One region of the Nocardia sp. NPDC057668 genome, then DNA from elsewhere that is predicted to be linked to it. Evidence: predicted binding sites of a transcription regulator. Region 1 holds the regulator's gene; the other holds the start of a gene.
The links. Region 1 encodes HspR, which represses chaperone genes until heat shock. Its sites were predicted from a motif close to ANNTGAGTNNNNNNNACTCANNT; they were not measured.

Region 1 (12,271 bases):
GCGCGCTGGCACCGGATCTGATCGGCATGGGCGACTCCGGCAAGCCCGAGAGCGACTACCGCTTCGCCGACCACGCCCGCTACCTCGACGCCTGGTTCGACGCGCTCGGCCTGGACCGGGTGGTGCTGGTCGGGCACGACTGGGGCGGCGCGCTCGCGATGGACTGGGCCGCACGCCATCCCGGGCGGGTGCGCGGGCTCGCGGTGGTGGAGACCTTCCTGCGTCCGATGAGCTGGTCGGAGATGCCGCCGCAGGGCGCGGAACTGTTCCGCCGCTTCCGTTCTCCGGAAGGGGAGGAGATGGTGCTGGAGAAGAACATGTTCATCGAGTTCAACCTCCCCGCCTCCACCCGCAGCCTGTCCCTCGACGCCCTCGAGGCGTACCGCAAGCCGTACCCCACCCCGGCCTCGCGCAAGCCGATGCTGGTGTGGCCCCGCGAGTTCCCGCTCGACGGCGAGCCGGCCGACGTGGTCGCGATCATCGAGAACTACGGCCGCTGGATGGCCGAATCGCCCGAGGTGCCCAAGCTCGTCATGGGCGTGGAACACGGCGTCGGGCTCGGTTCGGCCGAGGCCATCGCCTGGGCGGAGCGGACTTTCGCCGCCGTCGAGACCGCGAACATCGGCCCGGCCGGACATCACTGCCCGGAGGATCAGCCCGACGCCATCGGGACCGCCGTGGCCTCGTGGATCGAGCGGCACGCCCTGACCGCGGTGCGGGCGGTAGCCTGATATCGCCGTGGCAGGGCCGATCACGGGGCCGGAGCACGCCTTCGCCCCGTGATCCCCGCGGGATCGGCGATGTGCGCGGTGGGGGAATTCGGTTCCCGCCGCACTCGACTCGGAGCTTCGCCTGCCGACCGGTGATCTCCGCCGAAAGTCCTTGCGCGCGGAGGCCCGCGTGCACAAGCTGGCGGTATGTCGATTCAGTCCGGCTCTCCCGAACCCGCAGCGCTGGAGAGCCGTTCGCTCGGTCCCACGCCCGCGCGCGACTCGGCACCCGATGGGGCGAGCGAGCGGGATGCGGTCGCGGGCGCTCCCGGTCGGGAGTCGCTCGCCGTCGAGCGGTGGCGCGTTTCTGCCGAGCGTGGGTCGGACGCTGCCGACCGCGGGCCGGACGCCGCCGAGCGCGAGCTGGTCGCTCGGGCCGTGGCGGGGGACCGGGCGGCGGTCTCGGACGTCGTTCGGCTGCTGCGGGATCCGATCTATCGGCTGGCGCTGCGCATGGTGTGGCGGCCGGCCGACGCCGAGGACGCCGGGCAGGAGATCCTGCTGCGGGTGGTGGGCAGCCTGGGTACGTGGCGGGGCGAGGCCAAACTGCTGACCTGGGCGTACCGCATCGGGGTCAACTACCTGCTGAATCTGCGGCGCAAGACCACGCAGGAGGCGAATCAGGTCAGCCTGGACGAATTCGGGGCCGACCTGCGGGACGGCCTCGCCGAACAGGATTACCGGGGACCCGAGGCCGTGCTGCTCACCCACGAGGTGCGGCTCACCTGCACCCAGGCCATGCTGCAGTGCCTGGCCCGCGAGGAGCGGATCGCCTTCGTCCTCTCGGAGATATTCGAACTGAGCTCCGCCGAGGCCGCCTGGATCGCCGACATCACCCCGGCCGCCTATCGAAAACGCCTGGAGCGCGCCAAGAAACGACTCGGCAACTTCCTCACCGCGAACTGCGGGCTCGCGAATCCCCAGGCGCCCTGCCGGTGTTCGCGCCGGGTGGACCGGGCGCTGCACCTGGGACGCGTGAATCCGCGCGAGCCCGTGTTCGCCGCCCACCCGATCACCCCGGACGGGCGCACCGTCGCCGAGGCCGAACGGCAGATGGTCCGCCTGCGCGACGCCGCCGCTGTCCTCGGCGCGCACCCGGACTACGCGGCCCCACGGGCGCGCGCCGACGCGATCGCCGCGATCCTGGAATCCGGCGGTTTCCCGCTGCTGCGCTAGCGGTTCGCGGCGGTGGTCCGGACACCGGGAACCCCGGGCGCGGTGCGGGTTTCGGACCGCGCGCCGGGTGAGCTGCCCGATGTCCGGCGGCGCGTGTACGGAATCGCGCGGCCCTATCCGGCCATGGCCACTTCGCCGAGTCTTTCGCGAACGGCGGGCACGACGTCGCGGGCGAAGCGCCGGACCTGATCCACGTCGAGGCTCGGCGGCCAGAAGATGAAGGTGTCGAAGCGCGCGTTCCGGTGCAGGGCCGCGATGATCTCCGCCCACTCCGCGGCCGAGCCCCGGATCGGATCGGCGCCGCGCGGTCTCGGATGCAGGGCGCGGTCGCCGATTTCGCCGGGCAGGGCGGCCATGCGGGTGATGGCCCGCGGATCGCGGCCCGCCGCCAGCGCGGCGCTGTCGATGCGATCCTGCGCGTTGCGCCACTGCTCCCACGGCAGCCAGGCCGGCAGCGGCGCGACCCAGCCGTCGGCCGCACGTCCGATGAGATCGAGGGCGCGCGGGCCGATGGCGCCGAGCCACAGCGCCATCCGGTGCGCGGGCGCGGGTCCGCCCGGCAGCCCGGCCACCGTGTACTCGGTGCCGCGCACGGTGACCACCTGTCCCGGTCTCCAGGCGGAACGAATGATCTCCATACCCTCGGACAGGGCTCTCAGCGCGGCCGCGCCGCGTGATCGCGGGCCGCCCAGGGCCAGCGCGCCCTCCTCGAAAGCGCCCGTCCCGACCCCGAGTTCGAAGCGCCCGCCGCTGATCAGGTCGAGGGTGGCCGCCTGCTCGGCGAGCATCGACGGCCGCCGCAGCGGCATGGTCGCGATTCCCGAGTACAGCGTGATCCGGTTGGTCGCCGCCAGTGCCGGTCCCAGGACCCCGAAGGCGTCCCCGTGCTCGGGGGCGTACGGATGATCCTGAATGCCCACCAGATCCAGGCCCTCGTCCTCGGCCGCCCTCGTCATATCCAGTACATCCGCCAGCGCGGTTGCCACGGGCGGGATAGAGATGCCGAACCGCACTCCCATCTGGCCTCCTGAGCTGGGCTGACAACTGAGCTAGATCTTTTCCCAGACCGTCCGAAAGCCGGGTATTTCGGACACTCCGCGTGTCTGATTCCCGGGCGAGTCGCGTTGCGGGCCGCCCGCGATCGGCCGCACCCCGCGCAGTTGCCGTGCGCGGGTGGAGGTTCCGCGTCCGGAAGCGGGTTGGCCGGGCGCGCGCACTCGCGCCCGGACACGCAGTCGCCGGGATGCACGCCGCTGTGCCGGGCATCGATCACTCCGCGCGCAGCCCTTCCCGGGATCGCCGTCGTCGTGGTGTGAGCGAGCATTCGGGCGTGTTACGGCGGGGCGGCTCCCGCCTCGCCGGGCCGGGCCGGGCTTCGGCGCGCCCGAGGCGGGCACGGGCCGCTACCATCCGCTTGTGAGTGCGAGATCGGCCGATACGTCGGGTTCTGCCAGCGCCGGGCGCATGCGGGCGCGGGACGTGGACCGCGTGAACGTCCGGGCGCGGCTCGACGCCGCCTACGAGGAGGGGCAGCTCGGGGCGGCCGAGTATCACGACCGGTCCGAACGGGCCGGGGACGCAAAAACACTGGGTGAACTCGACCGGCTCGTCGCCGATCTGCAGGCCACCCCCGGCGCGACCCAGACGCGGGTGCCCACCGCGCGGCCGAGCCGGCGCGGCAGCGGGTATCCGCCGCGGACCCGGGCGCGGGACGAGGACCGGGCCGCCGCCTGCGCGCTGCTCGACGCCGCGCTCGCGGACGGGCAGCTGCGCGCGGCGGATCACCGCGCGCTCACCGAACTCGCCGGCGAGGCCAAGAGCCTGGGTGAGCTGGCCGACCTCACCGACGACCTCCAGCGCCCGGTCGGCACACCGGCCGATGCCCGGCCGCCGACGTCGGTCCGCGGCTTCCTGTTTCCGGTCGCCATGGTGACGGTCAGCCTCGTCGCGGCGGTCGGCGCCTTCGTGTGGGCGCATCAGCCCGAGACCCCGCCCGCGCCGCCGCCGGCGGTGGAGCTGGGCGCGATCACGCCGAAGATCATCGGGACCCCGAACTTCACGACCGGCGCGGGCATCGCGCAGTTCCGAGACGACTACCGCGCCAAGTTCGGCACCACCCTGGTGGACGAGGTGTCCTTCTTCGAGGCGCACATCTCGGTGACGCAGTCGCCGCAGCCGAATCGGATGGCCAAGTACACCTATCGCAGCGGCTTCGAATTGAGCACCGCGCCCGCGGTTCGGCAAACCACCACCGCGACAGCGGATCTGGCCGAGATCGACACCGCGGCGCTGGACAAGCTGCTGGCCGAGGCCCCCGCACTGCTGAAGGTCGAGAACGGCGCGGTCACCCATATCGGGTTCGAGCCGCAGCGCGGCGGCCCACCGGTGCTCAGCGTCTACGTGGACAACTCCTTCGAGGAGCGCGGCAATCTGACGGCCACCCCCGCCGGTGCGATCCTGCGGACATCCCCTTTCAAGGGTTAGGCGAGGCGACGATGGTTTCTCAGCATTCCGGCCTGCGGGTCCGCGACTCCGATCGGGTCGACGCCTGCTCGCTGCTCGATTCCGCCCGTGCCGCAGGCGAATTGAGTGAATCCGAACATACCCAGCGCACCGCCGCCGCGATGCGGGCGCGCACCTTCGGCGATCTCGACGCGCTCATCTCCGATCTCCAGATTCCGCGAAACCTGGTGGACGCCCCGCTGATTCGGCCCGAACGGCGACTGCCGCGGCGGCGCTGGATCGCGGCCGCGGGCACGGTGGCGGTGGCCGCGCTGCTCGGCTCGTTCTTCGGCTGGGTGAGCGAACCGGATCCGCCGCGCACCGCGCGCACCGACGGCACCACCGGTCAGGGCTTCGGCAGCTTCCTCGCCGCCTACCGGGCCGAGTACGGGGACTCCCCGGTCGACGACGTGACGCTGTACCCGGACTACGTGCGGGTGGACCGGCCGATCGAGGGCAATCGGTCCGAGGACCTGACCTACCGCGACGGCCGTTTCGGCAACTCCTCGACCAGTTCGCGCAGCGGCAGCACCGAATCGTTCCAGCTCACCGATATCGACGTGCGGGCGATCGCCGCGATCCTGGCGGGCGCGCCGCAGACCCTGCGCGTGCCCGGCGGCGCGATCAGTCATGTCTCCATCCACCGTTCGCCCGGCGCGACCGATCAGAGCCCGGTGGTGACCGTCTACGTCACCGACGGCACGCAGCAGGGGCATATGGACATCGCCTTCTCCGGCGAACCGCGCGAGGTGTTCCCCGAAGACGGGAAGTGAGCCCGGGGCGCGCAGCCCGACGACGCCGGCCGGGTGGTCCGCCCCGGCTCGCGGACCCCGGTCTACCCGGGCGTGCTCACCCCGAGCGCGTCGAAAGTTGCGCGTCCTTCGATCACAATCCGGACCCGAACCCTGGTTAGAGACCGTTCGGTATGCACACAATGGCACTCGGCCCGGCGTCCCGGGATTTTTTTCGAGCCCGGGAATACATCTCCGAAGCCGCTCGTTGGTGCAGATCAGACACAAGTTGAGCGAGTTCGACTCAAGTTAGAGTTGCATCCGATAGACAATCGATGCAGGATTGAGCTGACCACGCTCAGTGTTGCTGTGGACCATGCCCCGCCGTATCGCGGGAGCGAGGTCCAGTGGCATGGACGCAGGTAATCAACTAGGAGGAAACACCATGGCTCGTGCGGTCGGTATCGACCTCGGGACCACGAACTCGGTCATCGCCGTTCTCGAAGGCGGTGAGCCGGTAGTCGTCGCCAACTCGGAGGGTTCGCGCACCACCCCGTCGATCGTCGCCTTCGCCAAGAACGGCGAGGTTCTCGTGGGTCAGCCCGCGAAGAACCAGGCGGTCACCAACGTCGATCGCACGATTCGGTCGGTCAAGCGCCACATGGGCGAGGACTGGACCGTCGAGATCGACGGCAAGAAGTACACCCCGCAGGAGATCTCCGCGCGCACGCTGATGAAGCTGAAGCGCGACGCCGAGGCGTACCTCGGTGAGGAGATCACCGACGCGGTCATCACCGTCCCCGCCTACTTCGAGGACGCGCAGCGCCAGGCGACCAAGGAAGCCGGCCAGATCGCGGGCCTCAACGTCCTGCGCATCGTCAACGAGCCCACCGCGGCGGCGCTGGCGTACGGCCTGGACAAGGGCGACAAGGAACAGTCCATCCTGGTCTTCGACCTCGGTGGCGGCACCTTCGACGTCTCGCTGCTCGACATCGGCGAGGGCGTCGTCGAGGTCCGCGCGACCTCCGGCGACAACCACCTCGGTGGCGACGACTGGGACGAGCGCGTCGTGACCTGGCTGGTCGACAAGTTCAAGGCGTCCTCGGGCATCGACCTGACCAAGGACAAGATGGCCCTGCAGCGCCTGCGTGAGGCCGCGGAGAAGGCCAAGATCGAACTGTCGTCCTCGCAGTCGACCTCGATCAACCTGCCCTACATCACGGTCGACGCGGACAAGAACCCGCTGTTCCTCGACGAGCAGCTGACCCGCGCCGAGTTCCAGAAGATCACCGCTGATCTGCTGGACCGCACCCGCAAGCCCTTCCAGTCCGTCATCAAGGACGCGGGCATCGCCGTCGGCGACATCGATCACGTTGTCCTCGTTGGTGGTTCGACCCGTATGCCCGCCGTGTCGGAGCTGGTCAAGGAACTGACCGGCGGCCGTGAGCCCAACAAGGGCGTGAACCCGGACGAGGTCGTCGCCGTCGGCGCCGCCCTGCAGGCCGGCGTGCTCAAGGGCGAGGTCAAGGACGTCCTGCTGCTCGATGTCACCCCGCTGTCGCTGGGCATCGAGACCAAGGGCGGCGTGATGACCAAGCTCATCGAGCGCAACACCACGATCCCGACCAAGCGGTCCGAGACCTTCACCACGGCCGACGACAATCAGCCGTCCGTGCAGATCCAGGTCTTCCAGGGTGAGCGCGAAATCGCTTCGCACAACAAGCTGCTCGGCTCCTTCGAGCTGACCGGCATCCCGCCGGCCCCGCGTGGCGTGCCGCAGATCGAGGTCATCTTCGACATCGACGCCAACGGCATCGTGCACGTGACCGCGCGTGACAAGGGCACCAACAAGGAAAACACGATCAAGATCCAGGACGGCTCCGGTCTGTCCAAGGAAGAGATCGATCGCATGGTCAAGGACGCCGAGGCGCACGCCTCGGAGGACAAGGCCCGTCGCGAAGAGGCCGAGACCCGCAACCAGGCCGAGTCGCTGGTGCACCAGACCGAGAAGTTCATCAAGGACAACGAGGACAAGGTCCCGGCCGACATCAAGACCAAGGTCGAGGCGGCCATCGCCGAGGCGAACGAGGCGCTCAAGGGCACCGACATCGCGGTCATCAAGTCCGCGGTGGAGAAGCTCGCGACCGAGTCGCAGGCGCTGGGCCAGGCCATCTACGATGCCTCGGCGCAGGAGCAGGGCGCTTCGGCCAACGGCCAGGGCGCGCCCGACGCCGATGACACCGTCGTCGATGCCGAGGTCGTCGAGGAGCCGGAGAAGAAGTGACGAATCCGAACCCGGAGCAGGAACCGAATACGGTCTCGGGTGAGGTAGGCGAGGCCGCGGCGGAGGAATTCGCCGCGGCTTCGGCCGCAGATGCGCTCGCCGAGGACTCCCTCGCCGACGCCATCAGCGCCGAACTCGCCGAGCGCACCTCGGACCTGCAGCGGCTCACCGCCGAATACGCCAATTACCGCCGCCGCGTCGAGCGTGACCGTCAGGCCACCATCGACAACGCGAAAGCGACCATCGTGAGCGAATTGCTCCCGGTGCTGGACGATCTCGACCGGGCGCGCGCGCACGGCGATCTCGAGAACGGCCCGCTCAAGTCGGTGGCCGACAAGCTGGTCACCGCCCTGCAGAAGCAGGGGCTACAGGACTTCGGTTCGGAGGGCGAGCCTTTCGACCCGACCCTGCACGAGGCCGTGCAGCACGAGGGTTCCGGGCACGACCCGGTACTCGGCATGGTCATGCGCAAGGGCTACCGCTTCGGCGATCGCGTTCTGCGGCACGCACTGGTCGGTGTCACCGACTCGGTGGCGGATCTGAACGGCGCTGCCGCGCCGGACTCGGCGAACGGCGGTCCCGATGCCGCTGGCGTCGAGTAATACGACAGCGACCCCGACCGGGGTCCGGACACCGGTTCCGGTGTCGATCGAATCGAAAGGAGGGGATGCCCGGTGAATCGGGAGTGGCTCGAGAAGGACTTCTACAAGGAGCTGGGTATCGCCTCCGGCGCGACCCCCGAAGAGATCAAGAAGGCGTACCGCAAGCTCGCCCGTGACCTGCACCCGGACAAGAACCCGGGTGACGCGAAGGCCGAGGAGCGGTTCAAGACCGTCAGCGAGGCGCACGCCGTGCTGTCGGATCCGGATAAGCGCAAGGAGTACGACGAAGCGCGAAAGCTCTTCGCCAGCGGCGGTTTCGGCCGCGGCGGCTTCTCGCCCGGCGGTGGTTACAGCCAGGGCGGCGGCGGTTTCTCCGGCGACTTCAATCTCGGCGATATCTTCGGCGGGGCGCAGCCCGGTGGCGCCGACGGCGGACTGGGCGACATCCTCGGTGGTTTGTTCAACCGGGGCGGAACCCGCACCTCGTCCCGGCCGCGCCGCGGCAGCGACGTGGAAACCGAGACGACGCTGGGCTTCCGCGAGGCCGCCCAGGGCGTGACGGTGCCGCTGCGCATGACCAGCCCGGCCGCGTGCACCACCTGCCACGGCAGTGGCGCCAAGCCCGGCACCAGTCCGCGAGTGTGCCCGCACTGCAACGGAACCGGCGTGGTCAGCCGGAACCAGGGCGCGTTCGGGTTCAGCGAACCGTGCGACGACTGCCGGGGCACCGGGTCGATCATCGACGATCCGTGCGTCGACTGCCGGGGCGCGGGCATCCAGAATCGGACCCGCACCATCACGGTGCGTATCCCCCCGGGTGTGCGCGACGGACAGCGGATTCGGCTGGCGGGCCAGGGTGAAGCGGGTCTGCGGGGCGCGCCCCCGGGGGATCTGTTCGTCACCGTGCACGTCAGCCAGGACAAGGTCTTCGGCCGCAACGGCGACGATCTGACCCTGGTGCTGCCGGTCAGCTACAGCGAACTGGTGCTGGGGACAACGGTTTCCGTGCCGACGCTGGAGGGCCGGGTCGGCGTGAAGGTGCCCCCGGGCACCGCCGACGGCCGCACCCTGCGCGTGCGCGGGCGCGGTGTGTCCAAGCGCGACGGAGGCGCCGGCGATCTGCTCGTCACCGTCAAGGTCGCGATACCGCAGAAGCTGGACGATGATGCCACCGAGGCGCTGCGGCGCTACGCGGAGGCGGAGAAGACCAGTGGCTTCGATCCGCGTGCTGGATGGGCAGGTGCGTAATGAGTCATGATCCGAAGAAGGCCACCGAGGCGCAGTACTTCCTGATCTCGGTGGCGGCGCAGCTGGCGGGCATGCACGCCCAGACGCTGCGCACCTATGACCGCCTGGGTCTGGTGTCGCCGCAACGCACTTCCGGCGGCGGCCGGCGCTACTCGGACCGGGATGTGCAGCTGCTGCGCGAGGTGCAGCGGCTGTCCCAGGACGAGGGCGTCAACCTGGCGGGCATCAAACGGATCATCGAGCTCACCAATCAGGTGGAAGAGCTACAGCAGCGGGTCGCCGAACTCGGTGCGGAGGTGGAGCGGTTGCGGGCGGGCTACCGGCCGGACCTGACTCCGCCGCAGCGCAGTACGGCCCTGGTGGTGTGGCAGCCCCGCCATCGGCGGAATCTCCCGTAGCGGAGGTTCGGCAGCGACAGGCAGCGTCCCGGATTCCGGGGCGCTGCTTTTGTTTCGGGCGGGGGTGCCGGGTGGTGTTCGCACTGATGCGGTTTGTTGCAGGCAATGTGCTGAATTTAGTTGTGTGCGGCAAACAATGGTGTTGCGGGGGATGCGGGGTGGCGCCGGGGGTTTCGGGGTAATACATTTAGACCGGTCGGTTGGGAATTTGTGAATTTTGCTGGATTTGTCGTGAGCGACTTGGGGATTTCGGAACCGTCAGGGTTGCGGTGGGGTCGCTCGTTTTCTGAGTCTTGCAAAACGGATCACGCATGGTCGATGGGTGAAAACCCGTGTCGCACGGCGTTTCCTAGTTGATCAGTCTGTTTTCTGGGGAGATTGCTCGCCTTTGCCTGGTTTTCAGGGAATTGCAGGGGTGTGTTTGAAAGGTCCCGTTCCGTTGCTGGCAAACCTCGCCTACACTTGCTCACCAACGGCTGCTGTCGAGTGTCCCGCAGCACTGCACTCGCCGGATTCGCCTGTGTTCGAGTGCGAAATGGGGTTGTGACACAAATGGATTCGCGGACCGTCGCATTGATAAGAACGACGTTCAAGGCGGTTGCTGCGGAGGACGGCGGCCCCGAAAAACTCGCTCGATCTTTCTACGCCATCCTCTTCACCGATTACCCACAGGTGCGGGACTTCTTCCCCGCGGCCCTGGACGCCCAGCGCGACCGCCTCGTCAAGGCCATCGCCTACGTGGTGGACAGGCTGGAGGAGCCGGACAAGCTCCTGCCCTTCCTCGCGCAACTGGGCCGCGACCATCGCAAGTACGGTGTCGTCGCCGAACACTATGCGGCGGTGGCCAAATCGCTGAAGACCGCGATGCAGGCGTACGCGGGCACCGAGATGTGGACCGACGAGGTCGAACAGGCCTGGGATGCCGGGCTCGGCGTCATCGCCGACACCATGATCGGCGCCGCCGATTCCGAGAGCACCCCGCCGGTGTGGACCGGCACCGTGATCGAGCACCGCGAGGTCCTGCGCAATCTCTCCATCGTGCGCCTGCAACTGGACCAGCCCATGCAGTACGCGGCCGGCCAGTACATGAGCGTGCAGGTGCCCTCCCGCCCCCGGATGTGGCGCTATCTCTCGCCCGCGATTCCCTCGAATCCCAGCGGCGAGATCGAGTTCCACATCCGCGGCGTCACCGGCGGCTGGGTCAGCCCCGCGATGGTCGGCCACACGAAGGTCGGCGAACGCTGGCTGATCGGCTCCCCCCTCGGCGGCCTCGGCGTCCCCCGCAACACCCGCCGCAAGATGCTGATGGTCGGCTGCGGCACCGGCATAGCTCCCCTACGTGCCCAGCTGATGGCCATGACCCAGCGCCGCTCGAACCCGAAGGTCGACATCTTCGTAGGCGGCCACTACCCCTGCGACCTCTACGACCTCGAGGTCCTGAGCCAACTGGCCCAGGCGAACAAATGGCTGACGGTCCACCCCGTCACCGAAAGCGAAGAAAATCCCTGGTGGCACTTCGACACCTCGACGGAGGAGCCGAAGGAGTACCCCGGCCTTGAACCCCGCCGGGTAGGCCAAATAGGAAAGATAGTGGCAAGTTTCGGCGCCTGGGAAGATCGCGACGTCCAAATAGTAGGCGCCCCCTCGATGGTCCAAACAACGAAGTTCCGCCTGATGGCGGCCGGGATCTCGACGAAAAACATCCGCCACGATCCCCTGTTCTAACGGGCGCGGGTCCCCCCAAACCCCCGCGCCGCTGCCGTACGACTGGCAGCGGCGCGGGTTCACCAACTCTTCCGCGTCGGCCACCGTCGAGATCGTCGTACGACACGGCTGCTCTGTGGAAGCCCGTGCTACAGCCACCCTGCGAGTTCGGCCACAGCTTCGGTGGCAGAGGCGATTTCATCGCGAGCCGCCCGGCACGACTCCCGGATCTCGTCGAGGAACTCCCGCGACGCAACATCGCCGTTGGGCAGTGCCGTCAACGCACGCATGGTCGCGGTTTGAGCCTCTTGCTCCAGTCGCTGCAGCCTTCCCGGCGGCGGTGGGGTTTCGCCGGCACGAACGATGACCGCGGTCTGCCCGCTCAGCCGGAAGTCGAAGTCCCCGAGCAGTGTTTCCAGGGTCTGACCGGACAGCTCCGCCCGCGCGGGGCGCGGATCCGACAGAAGCGCGATCGCGTTCACGGCAAGCAGCGCGGACTGTACGACGAAGAACGACGTGTCTGACTCGTCCGGATCGAAAGATTCCGCCAGCTCTTCGAATTCTTCAACGGTCGCGGCCGAATCGCCGTCGTCGGCGTCACCGGCGGCCGCGCTCCACGCCAGTTCGAGGATGCCGGAAAGCTGTTCCCCCTCAACATGTTCCGCAAGGGCCTGAAAAATCCCGCTTCCGCGCTCCGCGCAGGCGAGGGCGAAGACGACGAGACCGGCCGGGCTCGTAGCGTGGAGCTCCCGGTAGATGTCGGCATTGCGAGTCAACCTAACTCTCCCCTCATTCTCTCCTTGGAGTATGGAGCGGCACCTACAGCAGGAGCTGTCGGCATTTATCGCCGACCTGC
Region 2 (12,271 bases), 270 kb from region 1:
CTCGCGCACATCCTGTCCACCACGAAATACGGTGGGGCGGTGGCGGTCAGCGGTCTCACCGGCGGCACCGACCTGCCCACTACCGTCATGCCCTTCATTCTGCGCGGGGTGTCCCTGCTCGGCATCGACTCGGTGCAGCACCCCATCGCGGCCCGCCGCGAGCTCTGGGCCCGCCTCGCGAAAGACCTGAACCCGCAGAGCCTTTCGGTGCTGGAGAACTACGCGCCCGTCACCGAGGCCGGGTCGGTCCTGCACGCCGTGCTCGAGGGCACCCACTCCGGCCGCACCGTGCTGGGCGTGGCCGGCGAGTTCTGAGCTAGCCGACGGCGGCGCGGACCAGATTGTGGTCCGACACCCCCGCCACCGGCACCACCGCGGCCTCGCGCACCGCGAGGCCGCGCGTGATGACGTGATCGATGAACTGGGACTTCGAGGTCGTCGTGCGCGGGCGGGTGGCGGGACCGTCCGGTGCGAATACAGCGATCTCGAAATCCGCGCCGAGGGCGGTAGCCACGGTGCTGCTGTCGGCGTTGAAATCGCCGAGCAGCACCGCGGGACCGGGTGTGGCCAGCTCCGCGAGCCGGGCGAATTGCCGGTTCCGCCGATTGTCCCCGGTGACATGGGTCGCGATCACCCGCACCCCGGCGACCTCCACAACCAGCGCGCCGTTGCCCGGATCGTTGTCGAACGGCTCGGCGGCGAGGGTGCGGCTCGGGCCGTCCACGATCAGTACGAGCGCCTCGAAGCCCTCGGACAACTGCGAGGCAACCTGCTTCGGCCTGGGCACCCGCGGATACCGCAGGGTATGAAAAGTTCGCTCCGGTAGGGACTTTCGCAGATCAGCGAGCTGATCGCCACTGACCTCCTGCAGGGCGATCACCTGATCGGCGCGCCCGGCCACCAGGGCGGTGACCGCCGCTATCCGGTCGGTCTCGTCCGGCCACCGACCAGCAATCTCACTGGCCCAGTTGTCGGCATGGACACGATGCAGCACATTCCAGCTGGCGACAGTCATCACAACCACCCACCGTACGAGAAACGAACGGACCGTGCGGATTTCGTTTCATGTGAAACATCCGCGGGCCGTTCGTTTGCCCTGCGATAGCCCAGTCGGATACGACACCGGCCGCGCGTGTGGGAGACACGCGCGGCCGGTGGGTGAGCGCCGATCAGGCGGTGGCGCTCAGGGGGCGGCCGTCCAACGCCGGTTCGATGACCGGTTCGATGGCGTAGGCCAGGATCTCGGCCACGTCGGCGACGGGGCGGACATCCAGGGCGGCCAGGACCTCGGCGGGGACGTCGTCGAGATCCGGCTCGTTGCGGGCGGGGATGAAAACGGTCTTCAGACCCGCGCGCTGGGCGGCGAGCAGCTTCTGCTTCACCCCGCCGATGGGCAGGACGCGGCCGTTGAGGGTGACCTCACCGGTCATTCCGACATCCGCGCGGACCTGGCGGTCGAGGGCGAGCGAGACCAGGGCGGTGACCATGGTGACGCCGGCCGACGGACCGTCCTTGGGAACGGCTCCCGCGGGGAAGTGGATGTGGATGTTGCGGTCCAGGACCTTCGGCTCGATGCCGATCTCCTCCAGGTGCGAGCGCACGTAGGTGAGCGCGATCTGCGCGGACTCCTTCATGACGTCGCCCAGCTGACCGGTCAGGGTCAGGGAACGCTCACCCTCGGCGGCATTGGCCTCGATGTAGAGGACATCGCCGCCGGCGCCGGTCACCGCCAAACCCGTTGCGACACCGGGCACCGCGGTGCGTTCCACCCCGTCGGGGGTGAAGCGCGGACGGCCCAGGTAGTCCTTCAGGTCGCCGACGCCGATCACCAATCGATCGGCCGCCGTCACCGGGGTGGCCGGCTCGTAGCCCAGCCGTGCGTCGTAACCCAGTGCGGTGGAGTCGTTTCCGCTCGCGCCGGGCGCGTCCGGAACGAATTCACCGGCGGTGATGATGCTTTCGGACAGTGCGCTGGTGTCCGCCGACTCCGACAGCTTGGTCGCCGCCTTGCGCAGGGCCTTGGCGATGAGCCGTTCCATCTGCCGCACACCGGCTTCGCGGGTGTAGTTCGCCGCCACCTCGCGCAGCGCCTCGTCGGTGACCTCCACCTCGTCGGCGGTGAGCGCGTTGCGCTCGAGCTGACGCGGGATCAGGAAGTCGCGGGCGATGGCGACCTTGTCGTCCTCGGTGTAGCCGTCGACCGTGATGAGCTCCATGCGGTCCAGCAGCGGGCCGGGGATGGTGTCCATGACATTCGCGGTCGCGATGAACAGCACGTCGGACAGGTCCAGATCCAGGTCCAGGTAGTGATCGCGGAAGGTGTGGTTCTGCGCGGGGTCCAGGACCTCGAGCAGCGCCGCCGCCGGATCACCGCGGAAATCGGAGCCGACCTTGTCGATCTCGTCCAGCAGGACGACGGGATTCATCGAACCCGCCTCCTTCATGGCCCGCACGATGCGGCCGGGCAGCGCGCCGACGTAGGTGCGCCGGTGCCCGCGGATCTCGGCCTCGTCGCGCACGCCGCCCAGGGCGACGCGAACGAACTTGCGGCCCAGCGACCGTGCCACGGACTCACCCAGCGAGGTCTTGCCCACGCCGGGCGGGCCGACCAGCACCAGCACCGCGCCGGAACCGCGGCCGCCCACGACCTCCAGGCCGCGCGCGGCACGGCGCGCACGCACCGCCAGGTACTCGACCATGCGGTCCTTGACCTCGTCCAGGCCGTGGTGATCGGCGTCCAGCACCGCGCGCGCGGCCGAGACATCGGTGCTGTCTTCGGTTTTCACGCCGAACGGCAGTTCCAGGACGGTGTCCAGCCAGGTCCGGATCCAGCCCGACTCCGGGCTCTGATCGCTCGCCCGCTCCAGCCGCCCGACCTCGCGCAGCGCGGCCTCGCGAATGTCGGCGGGCAGATCGGCGTTCTCGACCCGGGTGCGGTAGTCCTCCGCGCCGTCGGGCTCGTCCTCGCCCAGCTCCTTGCGAATCGCGTTGAGCTGCTGGCGCAGCAGGAATTCGCGCTGCGACTTCTCGACGCCCTCGCGCACGTCCTCGCTGATCTTCTCGTTGACCTCGGTCTCGGCGATGTGCTGCTTGGTCCACTCGATGAGCTTGGTCAAACGGGTTGCCACGTCGAGGGTTTCGAGCAGTTCGCGCTTCTCGTCATGGCTCAGGTACGGGGCCCAGCCGGCGGTGTCGGCGATGGCCTCGGGGTCCGAGAGCTGGTTGACCGCGTCGATGAGCTGCCACGCCTCACGACGCTGCAGCACCGCCACGACCAGCTTCTTGTAGTCGGCGGCCAGCTCCTTGGTGCGGCCGTCGGCGGGCGGGGTCTCGACCGGTTCGGCCTCGACCCACAGGGCCGCACCGGGGCCGGTCACGCCGTGGCCGATCTTCGCCCGGCGCTCGGCCTTGAGGACCGCGGCGGGCGCGCCGCCGCGCATGCGGCCGACCTGTTCGATGCCGGCGACCACGCCGTAGGCGGCGTAACCCTGCTCCAGCCGCGGCGCGACCAACACCTGGTTGACCTTGCCGGCCTGGGCGGCGTCGATGGCGGCCTGTGCGGATTCGTCGAGCTCGATCGGCACGATCATGCCGGGCAGCACGATCGGATCGGTCAGGAATAGGACCGGAAGGTTCTGGGTGTTGGTCACGACTTCTACCTCTTCCAAGATTGAGCGTCTCCTACTCAACTCAGGTTGAGCGTTACCCAATCAACCCCGACCCCCGCCCGGTAATTCCGCGACCTTGTTCGCCACCGGCGAACGCCCGGGCCACCGCGTGGTGACCCGGGCGAACGCACAGTTCAGAGGGTATTTCCGCCTCGGAACTACCGGGCGGCGCGAGCGACCAGCGCGCCGAGGAACGCCTCGTCGGCCGGGGTCAGGCCGGTGAGCGCGAAGGAGGTCGCCCACATCGTGCCCTCGTCGAGCCCGGCCTTGTCCTCGAAGCCGACGGTGGCGTAGCGGGACTTGAACTTCTCGGCGCTCTTGAAGAAACACAGCACCTTGCCGTCCTTGGCGTAGGAGGGCATGCCGTACCAGAGCTTGGGCATCAGGTGCGGGGCGTGCTCGGTGACGATGGCGTGCACCCGCTCGGCCAGGGCGCGATCGGAGTCGTTCATCTCGGCGATCTTGGCCAGGACGTCGGCGGTGCCGTCGGCCTTGCTGGACTTGCCGCCGCGCCGGGCCTCGGTCTTCAGTTCGGCGGCATGGGCTTTCATCGCGGCGCGCTCGGCGTCCGAGAAGCCGACGGTGGTCTTGGTGGCGGTGTCGGTGGTCATGTCGGGTTCCTCCGGTGGTGTTTCGGTGCCGTTGCGGCGGGAATGTTTGGGGGACTTGGGGATTCAGCGGTCCTGGAGTAGGCCCAGGATGTTGCCGTCGGCGTCGAGCACCTCGGCGACGCGGCGGCCGTTGCCGGTGTCGCGCAGGGACTGCTGCTCCCTCGCGCCGGCCTGTCCCAGTTCGGCGAGCTTGGCCTCGATGTCGGGGACCTCCCAGTAGATGACCGGGGTGGTGTTGCCCTGCGGGCCGCCGTCCGGCACCAGGCCGATGTGGTGGCCGTCGAGAGTGAAGCCGACGTAGTAGGTGCCCTCGATCTCCGGCTCCACCCCGAGCAGGGCGGTGTACAGCGCCTTGGCCGCGGTGAGATCGGATACCGGGTAGAGCACCGTCTTGATGCCCTTGGCGGGGGTGGCGGTCATGGTGTCGGGCTCCTGTTCTCGCTGGTTGTGATGTCTTCAACGGTATTTCCGGGGCGGGCGCGGGACATCCGTGCCGACCACGGAACGCACCACGGAAAGTCCACGGATTGCCCGCCGCGGGCGGCGGTCCGGGACCGAGCCGGAACCCGGGGGTTGACGCGCATGGCTAAAGCTATTAGCTTTATGGCTATCGAACTTAGCTTCACTCCTGCGGAGAGAGGGACACCATGACCGAGTACCTGGACATCGACGGCGGGCGCATCGCTTACGACTCGATCGGCGACGGCCCGCTGGTGCTGCTCGCACACGGCATCGGCGATCGGCGGCAGGCCTACCGGTACCTCGCGCCCCTCATCGCGGCGGCGGGCTACCGGGTGGTCAGCGTCGACATGCGCGGCCACGGCGAATCCAGCCTGAACTGGCCTTCCGAGACCGGGAAGGACGCCATCAGCCGCACCGACGTGGCGCGGGACCTGCTGGCCGTCATCGCGAAGCTCGGCGGGCCGGCCGTCATCGTCGGGCATTCGCTCTCCGGCGGCGCCGCGACCATCGCCGCCGCCGAAGCGCCGGAACTGGTCAGCGGCATCGTCGAGATCAACCCGTTCACCCGGGTGCAGAAGTTCGACCTCGGGGCGTTCGTCAAGACGGCCCGGCACCGCCGCGGCATGACCGCGCTCATGTCGACCCTCGTCTTCAAGAGCCTGCGACAGTGGGAGAAGTACCTGGACGCGGCCTACCCGGCCAAGCCCGCCGACTACGACGCCTACCTCGCCGAGCTGCTCGCGAAGCTGCGCGAACCCGGCCGGATGGCCGAGTTCATGAAGACCGGCAAGTCCACCCCCGCCGACGCGCAGGCCCAGCTCGGCAACGTCACCCAGCCTGCGCTCCTGGTCATGGGCACCGCCGACCCGGACTTCCCGAACCCGGAAGCCGAGGGCCGGGCCATCATCGCCGCCATGCCCGCCGGGCTGGGCAGCCTCGGACTGGTCGAGGGCGCGGGCCACTACCCGCACGCCGAAGCGCCCGAGCGCACCGCCGAGCTGATCCTGCCGTTCCTGAAAGAGCACGCCTGATGCCGCGCGCCGGACTGAACAGAGCCGAGGTCATCGCCGCCGGTGCGGCGCTGGCCGACGAGGTGGGCTTCGCGAATCTGGCGCTGAGCCCGCTGGCCCAGCGGCTGGGCGTGCGCACGCCCTCGCTCTACAAACACGTCGAGAGCCTGGCCGACCTGCAGCGCGGGATCGCCGTCCTCGCCCTGACCGAACTCGACGCGCGCGTGCGCGACGCCATGCACGGGCATTCGGGCAGCGCGGCGCTGGCGGCCTTCGCCGAGGGCTTCCGCGGATACATCGTCGACCACCCGGGCAGATACGCGGCGACCGTCGGCGTCGAACCGACGGGGCCGGAAGATCCACTGGGACAGCCCAGTTCGCGACTGCTGGAATCCATGTCGGCCGTGCTGCGGGGGTACCGCATCCCCGAGCCGGACATGATCCACGCGCTGCGCACCTTGCGCAGCACCTTTCACGGCTTCGCAACCCTGCAGGCGGGCGGCGGATTCCAGTGGGACGGCGACCCGGACGACAGCTTCGCGTGGATGATCCGCTTCCTCGACCGGGGGCTGCTGCGGCTGGGTGACACCGGCCCCTCCTGAACGCCCGGCCGTACAACGCGATCCGGCACCGAAACCCCGGAAATACTCGGCGTCCGCGCGTTTCCGGAGCACGATGGGTTCGAGACCATCGGCAACGAGGCCCTGGAGCGTCATGGACGAGTTCGAATTCGACGGCACCCGCATCGCGTATCTCCGGCAGGGCGAGGACGGCCCGCCGGTGCTCATGCTGCACAACGCCGGTTCCTCCCACCTGATCTGGATGCCGCAGCTCACCGCGCTGGCCCGGAACCATCGGGTGTACGCACTGGATCTGCCCGGGTACGGCTCCTCCGACCGGCCCGCGGCCGGGTACACCCTCGAGCGGTACACCGAACTGGTGCGGGAGTTCGTGATTCGGCACGAGCTGTCCGGAATCGGCCTGGTCGGCAACTGCCTCGGCGCGGCCATCAGCCTCACCCTCGCCCGGCGCGAACCCGGGCTGGTGCGCGCGGTGGTGGCGATCAACCCGCTCACCGAGAACACCGCCATGCACGGCGATCTCGGCCTTGCGGCTCGCGTCACGCGCGGCCTGCCCGAGTTCGGCGCGCGGGTACTCGGCGGCTGGCACACCCCGCAGTGGTTCGCGCGCACCACGATTCGCACCTGGTTCAGCAGCGGGCGGGCCTACCGCGAATGCCCCTACGTCACCCCGCTGGCCGCCGGGTTCCCCGCCCGCGCCCTGGTCGGCCTGGTCCGCGACCTGGATTCGTTCGCCGCCCTGGACGATTGGCCCGATCGCGACGCGCTGCCACCGGTCTGCACGATCTGGGGCACCGAGAACCGGATCCTCTCGGCCGCCGCCGGCCGCACCGTGAACGCGGCCCTGCGCCCCGAACGCGCCGAATGGCTGGACGGCTGCGGGCATGTGGCCATGCTCGAACGCGCACCGGAGGTGACGGCGATCGTCACCGAGTTCTTCGCCGCCCACCTCTCCCCCGCGGTTCCCGCGCCGGTCGCGGCCGAAAGATGGACGGCTCCAACGGCACACGGGCACGCGTGTGGAACCGATTGACCACCACCCGAGGAGACCGCAGCCGAGGGCGTACGGCTCCAGCGACGTCCACTCGCTCTAACGTGCGCCGGGCGGGACGGATGTCGTCGGCGGGTTCTTCGCCGCTGGCCCCTCCCCCGGCGGCTCCGGTACCGGTCACACCGGAAGCTGAACCGGCCCAGCCGGATACAGGCGACAAGGTGCATGCGGCCGTCGAACAGCATGCCGGGTCACCACGAACAGCGCGTATGACGCTCGAGGGATCACAAGCCACCGAAGGAGTGGGCGCAGACATCAGGCCGGCCGCATGCCCAGGGACGAGCGGGTGGTGAACCCGTCGTTCGTGTCGACGGCCAGGGAGATCGACGGCGGATCAGGGGGCCGGGTCCGGCGGGAGCGGGGGTAGGGGCGGGGACGGGCGGCGGGTGAACCACTCCCCCAGGCGGTCGGGCCAGGGTTCGGTGGCCGCCTGATCGTGGGTGAGCTCGATGGAATCCACCGTGGGACCGCCGAGTTCGTACCAGCTCACCGCCAGCGTGTGTTCGGTGGTGGTGAGCGCCAGGCGCTTGGCCGAACCGGTGCGGCCGGACAGGCCGGGCAGCTCGAAAATCTGGCCGCCGGCGAACAGCGAACTCGTCTTCGGCTCGGCGCCCAGGGCGACTGCGGCGTTCAGGACGGCGAGCTGCCCGGGGAGCGGCACCACGCGCAGGCGCTGGATCTGGCCGAGCGCGGGGCGGTCCGCCCGCTCGGCGATCAGGCGGATATCCATCGTCACGGGGTAGATCGGCTTGCCACGCGATTCGGTCAGCGCCGTGGCCCACGGGATCCGGATGCGGAAGGGGATCAGCACCGAGCCCGAGTCCCGGACCCGGGTATCGGCCGCCACCGTCTCGTCCAGGTAGATCAGGTGGTTCGCGGAACCGAGCTCGTCGTACCGGTCGGTGGGGTTGCGGCAGTTCACCTGAATCCGGGTGCGCGACACCGTCATCGGATCCGCACCGGCGGTCAGGCGCACCTGGCCGCCGAGCCGCCGGCCCGGCTGCACCCGCAGGGCGTCCACCTTGAATTCCGCGCCGTCCTCGGACATCGCACCGACCTCCCGTCCGGCCCCGTCGGGCCTGGCACCACCGAACCACAGCCCGGGCAATCGGCCGAACCCGGCGTGCGGTCGGCCTAGCATGGCGGTCGGAGTGCCGAACCGATCTGCCACGAGGAGTCGATGACCATGCTCGCCGCGCGTCTACACCTGGGACCGAACCGCCGGTTGGAACTCGACGAGGTGCCGATCCCCGAACCCGGGCCCGACCACGTGCTGATCAAGGTCGAGGCGGCCGGGGTGTGCCTGTCGGACGTGCACCTCATCGACGGCACCCTGACCCCGCTGTTCCTGAAGGGCGACGTCGTCACCCTCGGGCACGAGGTCGCGGGCACCGTGCACACCCTCGGACCGGGCGTGACCGGACCGGAGATCGGCGACCGGGTGCTGCTGCAGGCCGGGGAGATGCGCGGCCAGGCCACCTTCACCCGCGGCGTCGACTACGACGGCGGCTGGGCCGAGTACACCCTGGCGCGCGTCGACACGCTGGTCCCGATCCCCGACGAACTCCCCTTCGAACAGGCGTGCTTCATCCCGGACGCGGTCTCCACCCCCTGGGCCGCCATCACCGCCACCGCCGAGATCAAAGCCGGTGAACCGGTGGGCGTCTGGGGCGTAGGCGGCCTCGGCGCCCACGGCGTCCAACTCCTGCGCCTGGTCGGCGCCGCCCCCATCATCGCGGTCGACCCCCTCCCCGCCGCCCGCGAACGCGCCCTCGAGTTCGGCGCGGACCTGGCCTTCGACCCGGCCGACCCGGAGCTGCGCGCCAAGATCTTCGCGGCGACCGGCACCGGCCTGGCCGCGGCCTTCGACTTCGCGGGCGTCGCCGCGGTCCGGGAACAGGCCGTGGTGTGCCTGGGCCCGCAGGGCAGGCTGGTCCTGGTCGGCCTGACCGACAAGCCGATCACGGTCTCCGGCGGCACCGCCTTCAGCTTCTTCCAGCAGCAGCTGCGCGGGCATTACGGCTCGGGGCCCGAGCACGTGACCCAGCTGGTGAAACTGCAGGGGTTGCAGCGGGTCGACTTCTCGCGGTCGGTGAGCGCGGTCGTGCCGCTGGCCGACGCGGCCAAGGCGGTGCACGCGCTGGAGGCCAAGGAAGGCAACCCGATTCGGATTGTCTTAAAGCCCTGATTCGAGGGCGGGGCGCTGGGTCGGGCTTCCCGGTTTCCGGGTACATGACTCCCCGTGATCAGGAGCGGGCGCGCACTAGGGGGCGTGATCGTAGGCGGGGAGCGAGCAGACCTGGACATGTGGCCGGGCTATGTCAGCCGATACGAGCTTGGGGAGATGATCCGCGAGTACACCGCCGACGCCGACGAACAACGCCGGGAAGCGGACTACCTGGTCAGCAGACAGCTGCGCCCGGCCGAACGGGACGGCTTCGGAGTCCTGTACACCAGCGCGAACGGACATCGCACCGACGATGTCCACGAGCGGATCGAGCGCATGAGCAAGGCCAACGACGCGATCCGCGCCGCCGCCAGCTCCGGACGGGGCCTGGCCGCGATCGAACGCGCCCAGATCACGCAGGTCATGGACGATATCGACTCCGGCCGGATCCAGGCCGCGCCCAGCTGCCCGAGCTCGTGTTCGTCGACGAGCGGTCCAAGTCCGACGCCGATGCCGAACGCGCGAACAAGACGGCCTCGGCCATTTCCACGGCCGTGCGTGAGGACGTGACCGCTCGGATCCGCGCCGAGGGTGTGCAGGTCGATCACCGCAACGACCAGGTCGATTTCGCGGTGAAGTCGCTCGCGGGCACGGTGTGGATGGTGGCGCGCGGCTCACGCACCGGAGAGCTGCCCGCCCAACGCCGGGACTACACCGACAAGCGGGGCCGCCTGGCCCAGCTCCTGGCCGAGCAGGGAGTCGGTGACAGCGCCCGCGGTGAGATCTTCGCGTTCGTCGACGCGCACGCCCGCACCGCCGGGACCACCGGCAAGGCCGCGATCGAGCGCGAAGACCAGTGGAAGGCCAAGACCGACAACATCGTCGCCGCCCGCGACGACCAGCTCGCCCAGCGCCAGGCCGTGGCCGCCGGCCACGCCAGCAACGCCGAACGAGCATGCGCAGCCCGTCCCGAACCCGCGACCGGACAGGACACGCCCGCGCCGACGCAGTCGAGCAGTCGGCACCGACTGCACCAGCCCGAACACGGCCGGTAAGCCCGCGCCGCAACTGAAAGCGTCAGCCCCTGTCGGGGTCTATCCGACAGGGGCTGACGCATGTCGAGGATAGGTGAGACACCCGCCGAAACGACACGGTGTCTCACGCCCATGCGTCCCAGGTTTTGTCCCATGCGCCCGGATTTCGAACAGGACGAGCGTACGGTCATTGCGGGGAAGGAGAACCGATGAACGGGACAGATCCCGCCCAGCTGCTCCAGGTCCGCACCAGCACGCACGGCCCGATCCCGGTCGTGACCGCGGCCGGTGAGATCGATGTTCTGTCGGCGCCACTGCTCGAACGCGTGATACGCGAAGTCCTGAAAGCGGATCCGCCGACCGTGGTGGTGGATCTGTCCCGCGTGGCGTTCATGGGATCCGCTGGCCTCGCGGTACTGGCGGCCTGCGCGCAGGAATGCGCGTCACCGCTACGCGTGGTGGCCGGACTCGCGGTGCAGCGCCCGATCCAGGTCACCGGGATGCACTCCATGCTGAACCTGTACGACGAGCTCGCCGAGGCGCTGGACGACTCGCGGCAAGAATGAAACAGACAATTTCCGTTGTGCTTTAGGCAGTCCGAAGGCGTACATACGTGATCGTTGATGGCCGGAGTATGGCGGTTAGCTGAGCGCAGATACACCTTCGACGCCGTCAAGTTCTCTCTCGGATGGGATGTAGCTGCGTGGCCGCACTACGCAGCGGCCACCGCGCCCGCCGCGGTCTGGGGATCGATCGGACTGGCTACTGAATTTTGAGGTGAGCAGCCTCGTGGTCTGCCGCACGGTCAGGGAAGTTCTGTGGCCGGAGACCGGGGCGTGACCTGGTCGGTTGTGACGCATCTGTATGAGCTGAAGTTGTCCACAGGTCGAAGTCTGGAACAGGACTGGAAGCGAGTTATCCACAGCCTGGTTGATTCTGGACGCCGTCGCAGGATACGGATACACATGCCCCCTGAGCAGCACTGACGGGCATCAGATCCCCTGCGATGCAACAGAAACGAGCAAGGCATGGTTTCACGCGTGAAACATCGAACAGGCCCAGCACAAGACTCCGACGCGTGTTTCAAACACTCTTTTAGGCCCTCTACCTGCAGATTCATGTATGTAGCGCCGGAATGGGCGGGCACGGTGTCCGGCGAAGTGACGCGCATGGGAAGTGTCGGCGGTGCGAATTAGGATTCCCGTCCATAGCTCGCCGCTGTGGGGGCTATCTCGGACTCGGGACTCACCCGCGGTTCGAGGACACACTGCGACCCCTGCCCGGGTTGGCGCCGTAAAGGCAGGGGCCGCAGGCAACCCAGATATCCGTACTCCCGTGAAAGAGGAGGATCCAGGTCCGATGAGGTTAACCACCTCGGCCGACAATTCTCGCCGACCCCGCCCCCGCGCGCTCGCCGCCCCTGGCACAGCGACCGATAAACAGGTCCTGACCTGGCGATCGACGACCGTGAAACATCGCCGCGCGGCCCTTCTACCGTTCCTGCATCAGTTCGAGACGACCGACAGGAACAACCACCAGTGACCCTTCCAACCCATCAACCAGGGACCGCGCCCGAGCCGGTCCCGCCGCCCGCCTACGTCAAGGTTCTGTGGGTAGTGCTCTGCACCAGCCTCAGCGGCCACGCCGCGGTCGCGGGCGGCTTCCTCGCCAGCGCCGGAGGAAGCGC

Region 2: the regulator HspR is predicted to act here: its motif matches at 3,669-3,691, upstream of lon (endopeptidase La).

Annotation. Positions count from the first base shown of each region.
Region 1 covers NZ_JBHVIC010000006.1:150,597-162,867, reverse strand. The annotation lists gene ACFVBH_RS31445 (haloalkane dehalogenase) at 1-731, shown strand, start outside; gene ACFVBH_RS31440 (RNA polymerase sigma factor) at 918-1,946, shown strand; gene ACFVBH_RS31435 (LLM class flavin-dependent oxidoreductase) at 2,060-2,965, opposite strand; gene ACFVBH_RS31430 (DUF1707 domain-containing protein) at 3,363-4,430, shown strand; gene ACFVBH_RS31425 (DUF1707 domain-containing protein) at 4,442-5,221, shown strand; gene dnaK (molecular chaperone DnaK) at 5,625-7,463, shown strand; gene grpE (nucleotide exchange factor GrpE) at 7,460-8,065, shown strand; gene dnaJ (molecular chaperone DnaJ) at 8,138-9,313, shown strand; gene ACFVBH_RS31405 (heat shock protein transcriptional repressor HspR) at 9,313-9,711, shown strand; gene ACFVBH_RS31400 (globin domain-containing protein) at 10,264-11,436, shown strand; gene ACFVBH_RS31395 (hypothetical protein) at 11,565-12,191, opposite strand.
Region 2 covers NZ_JBHVIC010000006.1:416,428-428,698, forward strand. The annotation lists gene ACFVBH_RS32500 (acryloyl-CoA reductase) at 1-315, shown strand, start outside; gene ACFVBH_RS32505 (endonuclease/exonuclease/phosphatase family protein) at 317-1,015, opposite strand; gene lon (endopeptidase La) at 1,170-3,590, opposite strand; gene ACFVBH_RS32515 (DUF1801 domain-containing protein) at 3,827-4,279, opposite strand; gene ACFVBH_RS32520 (VOC family protein) at 4,343-4,699, opposite strand; gene ACFVBH_RS32525 (alpha/beta fold hydrolase) at 4,927-5,772, shown strand; gene ACFVBH_RS32530 (TetR/AcrR family transcriptional regulator) at 5,772-6,353, shown strand; gene ACFVBH_RS32535 (alpha/beta fold hydrolase) at 6,466-7,365, shown strand; gene ACFVBH_RS32540 (sporulation protein) at 7,718-8,431, opposite strand; gene ACFVBH_RS32545 (zinc-binding dehydrogenase) at 8,564-9,571, shown strand; gene ACFVBH_RS32550 (hypothetical protein) at 9,656-10,120, shown strand; gene ACFVBH_RS32555 (hypothetical protein) at 10,027-10,605, shown strand; gene ACFVBH_RS32560 (STAS domain-containing protein) at 10,794-11,150, shown strand.